Regions from separate parts of the Paraburkholderia sp. BR10937 genome, predicted to be linked through region 2. Evidence: predicted binding sites of a transcription regulator. Region 2 holds the regulator's gene; each other region holds the start of a gene.

Region 1 (2,262 bases), on a different contig from region 2:
AAACGCCAATCGGGAGGCGATCCTCCCGATTGGCTTGCGTTGCGCTCACGGGTATGGCGGCCGGGCGCGCAACGCTTGGGCTACAGAAGCTCGTATTACTGCAGGAGCTTCAGGATCTGCTGCGGTTGCGAGTTCGCTTGTGCGAGCACCGAGATACCGGCTTGCTGCAGCACTTGCGCCTTGCTCAGGTTCGCCGTTTCTTCCGCGAAATTGGCGTCCTGGATCGACGACTGGGCGGTCGACAGGTCGGTCGACTGAGCTTGCTGCGTCGTGCCGATTGCCGTGAAGCGGTTTTGCGCTGCGCCGAGCGTTGCCTGCAGGTTGTTCAGCGTGTTCAGGGCGTTGTCGATCGACTCCATGGCCATGCTTGCGCCGCTTGCCGTGCTGATGTTGACGTTAGCAACGTCCGTCGGCACGTTATAGGAGTTGACCTGAGCGTCCACAGAAGCGACAGCAGCGGAACCGGCCGAGCCGACAGCCGTATTGAAGGCGGCGGCGATGCTGAGCGAGACCGCACCGCCCGAGCCCTGGATGGCGTTGCCGCTGGTGCCCGAAGCGCCCGTGGCCGTGAACAGCGCGCCGACTGCCGTGTTGCTCAGAGCCTGGTTGTTCTGGTCCGTGAACGTGAAGCCGCCGCTGCCGTCGGAGACGACATTGATCGACGTGACGGTTGCAGCCGAGGCGGCGACCGAAACGCCAGCCGAGCTCAGGCTCAGGCCGCTGAACGTGCCGAGCGTCTGGCCGGCTTGCGGCACGCCGCTGCCGATCGATGCCGCCGACATGTTTTGCGACAGGCTCAGGCTGATCGTCTGGCCGACGTTCGCGCCAACCTGGAACGACACGGTACCGAGCGAGCCGTTCAGCACGTTCATGCCGTTGTACGTCGTTTGCGACGCGATACGGTTGATTTCCGAAACTTGCTGGTTGACTTCCTGCTGCAGTGCGGCGCGGTCGTCTGCGGTCATCGAGCCGTTGGCCGCTTGCGTGGCCAGCTGGCGGATACGCTGCAGGCTGCTCGTCAGCGACGACAGACCGCTCGATGCCGTTTGAACCAGCGAAACGCCATCGTTCGAGTTCGACACGCCCTGATTCAGACCGTTGATCTGGGTCTGCATGATGTTCGAAATCGCGAGGCCTGCTGCATCGTCAGCTGCGCTGTTGATGCGCTTACCCGACGACAGGCGCGTGATCGCTTGCGACAGCGCGCTGCCCGAGCCCGTCAGGTTCTGTTGCGCGACGAGCGAGTTGATGTTGCTGTTAATTCCGAGCATGGAAATTCTCCTAAGCGGGCTGAAAGCCCGTTACAAGCCACTATGGCCGCGGCGGGTGCAATCTTGCTGGCCGCCTCAGTGAAGGTTGTCGGCGTGGGTAAAAAAAACTTGAGGGGGAAGCACCGACAATCGAGACCTCATTTGCGCGCTGCATAAAAAATCCGGTTACGCCGCGCTTCGTGCTTCCCGCTTCCCTCACGCATTTCTGCGTCTTGCAGTTTGCAAGCGTGTTTACGGCAGGTATCGCGCGTGGTTTAGTGCAGCGCCCCTGGCTGCACTTCAATGACTGCGCGCCCTGCCGGCTGCAGTGCGCCGCGAGGCGGCGTATGCTCAGCGGTTCCCCGTTCGCCCTTTTTCTGGAGGCCCCATGGAACTACGCAGGATCGGCACTTCCTCGTTGCAGGTCGCCCCGCTCATGTTCGGCGGCAACGTCTTCGGCTGGACCGCAGATGAAGCCACCTCGTTCTCGATCCTCGACGCCTTCACCGACGCCGGCCTCAACTTCATCGACACCGCCGATGTGTATTCCGCGTGGGTGCCCGGCAACCAGGGCGGCGAGTCGGAGACGATCATCGGCAAGTGGATCGCCAAAAGCGGCAAGCGCGACAAGGTGGTGATCGCAACGAAGGTCGCAAAAGATGCGCGCCGCCCGGGACTTTCCGCCGCCAACATCGCGGCTGCCGTGGAAGATTCGCTGCGTCGTCTGCAGACCGATTACATCGATGTGTACTTCTCGCACGAGGACGACCAGAAAGTCCCGCTCGAGGAAACGCTAGGCGCCTACCAGCGGCTGATCGAAGCCGGCAAGGTGCGTGTGATCGGCGCGTCGAACTACACGGGCGCGCGCGTCGAGGAAGCGCTCGCGGTTTCGACGAGGTCCGGCCTGCCCGCGTACCAGATCATCCAGCCCGAATACAACCTGTACGACCGCGCCCGCTACGAGGCCGACCTCGAACCGGTGGCGATGGCGCAGAAGCTCGCGGTCGTGCCC
Region 2 (2,262 bases):
GCTTTTTTTGGTGCCTTGCAATGAAAGATGCCCTGTTGGCCACACTGATCGACGAACACGCCACGGTCGAGGCGTTCGCGTCGCTGCTCGCCTATGAAGAGAAGGCGCTCGTGTCGGCCGACGGCATGGAGGCGCTGCCGCAGATCGTCGAGCAGAAGACCACGCTCACGCAGCGTCTCGCGGGCCTGGAAAAGGCGCGCGACGCGCAACTGGCCGGCCTCGGCCTGCCGGGCGGCCGCAAGGGCATCGAAATGGCCTGCGACGGCGACGCGCGTCTGGCAAGCCAGTGGGCGCTGCTCAAAGGCTCGACCGAGCGCGCGCGCCGCAAGAATCTCACCATTGGCATGATGATTCGCACGCGCATGGAACATAACCGCCGCGCGCTCTCGATCCTGCGCGGCGAAACGGGCAACGGCTCGATGCTGTACGGTCCCGATGGGCGGCTGCCGGCGTTCGGGCTGTAAGCGCGCACGCACGTCGTTCGCCCAAAGACAAAAGCCGAAGCAATGATGCTTCGGCTTTTTTGTTTTGCGCGAGTCCAATCCACCAACAAAAAAGCCGAAGCGCTCTCGCGACCCCGGCTCTTTCACTGCAACTGCACTCCGGCTCGCGCTGGCAGCCGCGCGGAGCGTCTACCGCCTCAATTCTCCTGGCCGGCCCACGACATCTCGCGCAGCCGCGTGCGCAGGCGCGCCACCGCCTGGCTGTGCAGCTGGCACACGCGCGACTCGCTCACCTCCATCACCGCGCCGATTTCGCGCAGGTTCATGCCGCGCTCGTAATAGAGCGACATGAGCAGCTTCTCGCGCTCGGGCAGCCGGTCGATCGCCTCGACGAGCGCGCCGCGCAGGCTGTCGTCGAGCAGCGCCGAGAGCGGGTCCGAATGATCGACGCAGTAGCGGTCGAGGAACGGTTCGTCCTCGGCGGAACGGTCGAAGTCTTCGTAGTAGATGAGCTGGCTGCCGTGCAGTTCCTGCAGCATGCTCTGATACTCGTCGAGCGGCATGCTCAGATGCTCGGCGATTTCCGTTTCGCTGGCCGAGCGCCCGAGCCGCTGCTCCACCTTGTGCACCGCGCTTTCCACTTCACGCGAGGTGCGGCGCAGGCTGCGCGGCAGCCAGTCGTTGCTGCGCAGCTCGTCGAGCATCGCGCCGCGAATGCGCTGGCTCGCATAGGTCTCGAACTGCGCGCCCTGATCTTCCTTGTAGCGGTTGGCCGCGTCGAGCAGGCCGATCATGCCGGCCTGGATCAGGTCGTCGAGGTCCACGCTCGCCGGCATCTTGGCGACGAGCTGCAAGCCGAGCCGCCTGACGAGCGGCGCGTACTTCGCGAGCACGTCGGCCTGCGAAATTTTTCCTTGAGCGTTATACATCGTGCTCTCCACTTCTCATCTCCCTGATTGGCGTCGTCGTGCGCACGTCAGACGTGCTGCGGCGACGTCCGCTGCGCGGGCGTATCGGTCCGCCAGCCCACATGGGACGGCGCGGACGCGGATGTTGCGTTGGGTGCGGGATGCACACCCGTCACGGCCGCAACGAACGAATCGGCGTTCGCGGCGAGCGTGCTGTGTGCGGCGTTTGTTGCATGGGTAGCGTGGGGCTGGACGCCGGCTTGCGGCGCGTCGTCCAGATCGTCGGCGGGTGCGTGGCCCGCCGCTTCATGTTCTTCGTCCTTCGCGCCGAATAGTGCATTGGTGCGCGCCGTGGCCGGCGAGCACGCCGAGACCGCGGGTCGCATCGGCCAATGCGGCAGTTCGGCGGCCACGTGGCGGAAATCGCGCGCGGCGGCCGTCGACGGAAACGCATCGACGATGCAGCGTGCGAGCCTGAGCGCCTGCGCCATGTGCTGATCGGCGGCGACGCTGCCGGCGCTTTCGAGCGACACGCTCAGGTAGCGGCTCGCCACCCCCGCGAGGTTCTCGATCGCGGCCTGCGCGTCGCTGGCGTTCGCCACATGATTCGCGAGCACGCGAAACTGCGCGATCGCATGGGCGAAGTGCAGCCGTTTCATGCACGCGTAGGCGTCCGTGATCGACTGCGCACCGATGCGCATCACGATCAGCACGTCGTGCGCGTGCATGGCGAGCGGCGAAAGCGCGCCATCGGCGTCGAGCTGCGCGTCGATCAGGACGATGTCCGCGGGACCCGAAATGACCTTCTGCAGCTGGGCGGCCGTGTACTGCGCACGGTTGTCGCGCGAGGCGGCCAGCACGCCGAAGCCGAGCGCATGACGGCCCACGGCTTCGTCGAGCGTGCGCTCGCC
Region 3 (2,262 bases), on a different contig from region 2:
GCCACGCCCATGCTGCCGCTGTTCGAATCGCGCGCATGGCCGCCCGCGCCGGTGGCGAGCGCGCCGAGCGCAGCGGGACTCGCCGCCGCCGCGCAGGCGAAGGTCGAGATCGCCGCGAAGCTCAGGAAGATGTGGGATTGAGGGGGAGAGCGGGGCGCGCGCCGCTTTCAGGCGGCGCGCCAGCGCTCAGCGCCGCTGCTCGCGCGCCGTGCTGCGCTGCGGCGGCATGAAGAAGTTGCGCATCCACGCGGCGAGGCGCGTGAAGACGTCGTCGGGCTCCTCGACGAAAATCTCGGGCTTGAGCAGGCGCAGGTACTCCATGATCTGTTGCGCTTCCTGCTTCTGGAACACGCCATGCGTGACGCCGAGCCTCAGCAGCCCGCGCAGTTCGCCCAGACGCTCGCGCGCCGCGCTGCCGCTAGCCTGTTCGCAGCCGATCTTCGCTTCGTACACACGCTGACGCAGCGACTCGGTGAGGCGCCACGCGGGCGTCTGCATCGACTCTTCGAGCGCCTGGATGTCCTGCACGCCCGATTTGATCTGCGCCGCCAGCGGATCGACCAGCGTGTCGTCGCCCTGGGCTTCGCTCACGATGGCCGCAGCCCAGTCGCGGCACTGCTTCGAGAGTTCGTCGGGCGTCCACTCGGGCCGCGATGCGAAGCCGAAACCGAATTCGCTCGCCTGACGCATCAGGATCGAGACGACCTCGGGGAATTCCTTGTCGAGCGTGCGCTTGGCCCACGCGTACTGGCCACCCTGCAGGAGCCGCTGCACAGCGTGCTCCGTGAGCGGCGTCATGTTGTCGAGCAGCTTCGCGCGCAGGTAGTCCTCGAACTCCGGCGTGGCGAACTGCGGGTCGAGTTTGAGCGAGACGCGCAGGAACGCGTCGAAATCCTTGCGCAGCGACGCAAGCGTTTCGTCCTTCAGGTTAAGGGTGATATGCCCCATTGTGGTTGCCCCGGTGTAATCCTTGTCGCTTCTCGCGTGCTCTCGCCGTTCGAGCAGTGGCCTGCCAGAGCAGGCCCTGACGGGTTTAACGGCGCTCCGGGGTGAAACTTGAGCGTAAGGGGCGACGCTCGCCTCTAGCGCAGGACGACGCCTTGCCAGAGGAAGAACACGCCGAGCCCGACCGCGATGGTGAGAAGCGGGCGCTTCGTGAGCGCGCTGACGACGATCGCCGCGAGCGCACCGACGAGCTGCGGGTTACGCCAGGTCAGCTCGGCGCCTTGTCCGTGGGGCGAGACCGCCATCGGCACGATGATCGCCGTGAGCACGGTGACGGGCACGAAGCCGAGCGCGGTGCGCACGAGCGGCGGAAACACCAGCCGGTCGCCGAGCACGAACACCGCGGTGCGAATGACCAGGGTGATGAGGGCCATGCCGAGAATCAGGACGACGTAGTTCATTGCCCGGCTCCTGCGGCGCGTTGGACGTTGGGGGACTTGCGGGAGGACTCGCTGCCGGCGCGCGCGCCGCGCGGGGAACCCGGGCGCGAGAGCACGACACCCACCACCACGCCCGCGAGCACGGCGCCGAGCAGCCCGAGCTTGTACGGCCAGCCCTGCCAGAAAAAGGCGAGCGCGCCCGCGGTCGCGGCGGCGGCGAGGTAGCGCACGGCCACCAGCTGCGGCACGACGATGGCGATGAAGGTCGCGACCATCGCGAAGTCGAGGCCGAGCGACTGCAGACCCGGAAACGTCGCGCCGAACAGCAGGCCGGCCGCAGTCCAGAGTTGCCAGTTCAGATACATCGAGAGCCCCGAACCGAGGAAATGCCACGGCGAGACGTCGTCCCCGGGCGGGTGGCGGCGGAAATGCGCCCACGCGACAGCGAAGACCTCGTCGGTGAGCAGGCCGCCGAGCACGAGGCGCCAGCGCAGCGGCAGGTGCGAGACATAGGGCGCGAGCGTCGCGCTGTAGAGCACGTGCCGCAGGTTCACGATGAACGTGGTGGCGAGAATCACCGCGAAGCTCGCGTGCGAGGCGATCAGCCCGAGCGCGATGAACTGCGCGGAGCCGGCGAACACGGCAAGCGACATGAACTGGCCGTGCCAGAGCGAAAGCGGGCCCGAGGTGACGAGCGTGCCAAAGATCACGCCGAACGGCGCGGCGCCGATCATCATGGGGATCGTGTCGCGCGCGCCGGCGACGCATTCGGCAAGGCGGTTGGGATGCGTGGTCAAGCTGTCCTCCTGATACATGGGGACAGCATAGCGGGCGGCCTTACGCCTGGCTTGTACGTTCTTGCGGCGGAACGCGGGCT

Evidence for each region. The regulator FliA, encoded in region 2, starts transcription of late flagellar genes. The targets are predictions, from matches to a motif close to CTAAAGTTTNNNNNNNNNNNGCCGNTA.
Region 1: a site for FliA is predicted at 1,358-1,384, ahead of AB4Y44_RS31635 (flagellin). Genes of this name have one in related genera too.
Region 3: a site for FliA is predicted at 1,035-1,061, ahead of AB4Y44_RS08275 (DUF4088 family protein). Genes of this name have one in related genera too.

Annotation. Positions count from the first base shown of each region.
Region 1 is NZ_JBFRCL010000050.1:35,072-37,333, forward strand. It holds gene AB4Y44_RS31635 (flagellin) at 96-1,271, opposite strand; gene AB4Y44_RS31640 (aldo/keto reductase) at 1,639-2,262, shown strand, end outside.
Region 2 is NZ_JBFRCL010000087.1:23,289-25,550, forward strand. It holds gene AB4Y44_RS39585 (flagella synthesis protein FlgN) at 21-464, shown strand; gene AB4Y44_RS39590 (RNA polymerase sigma factor FliA) at 641-1,372, opposite strand; partial or broken gene AB4Y44_RS39595 (MinD/ParA family protein) at 1,729-2,262, opposite strand, start outside.
Region 3 is NZ_JBFRCL010000007.1:96,511-98,772, reverse strand. It holds gene AB4Y44_RS08280 (ATP-dependent helicase) at 1-141, shown strand, start outside; gene AB4Y44_RS08275 (DUF4088 family protein) at 187-948, opposite strand; gene AB4Y44_RS08270 (AzlD domain-containing protein) at 1,083-1,406, opposite strand; gene AB4Y44_RS08265 (AzlC family ABC transporter permease) at 1,403-2,122, opposite strand.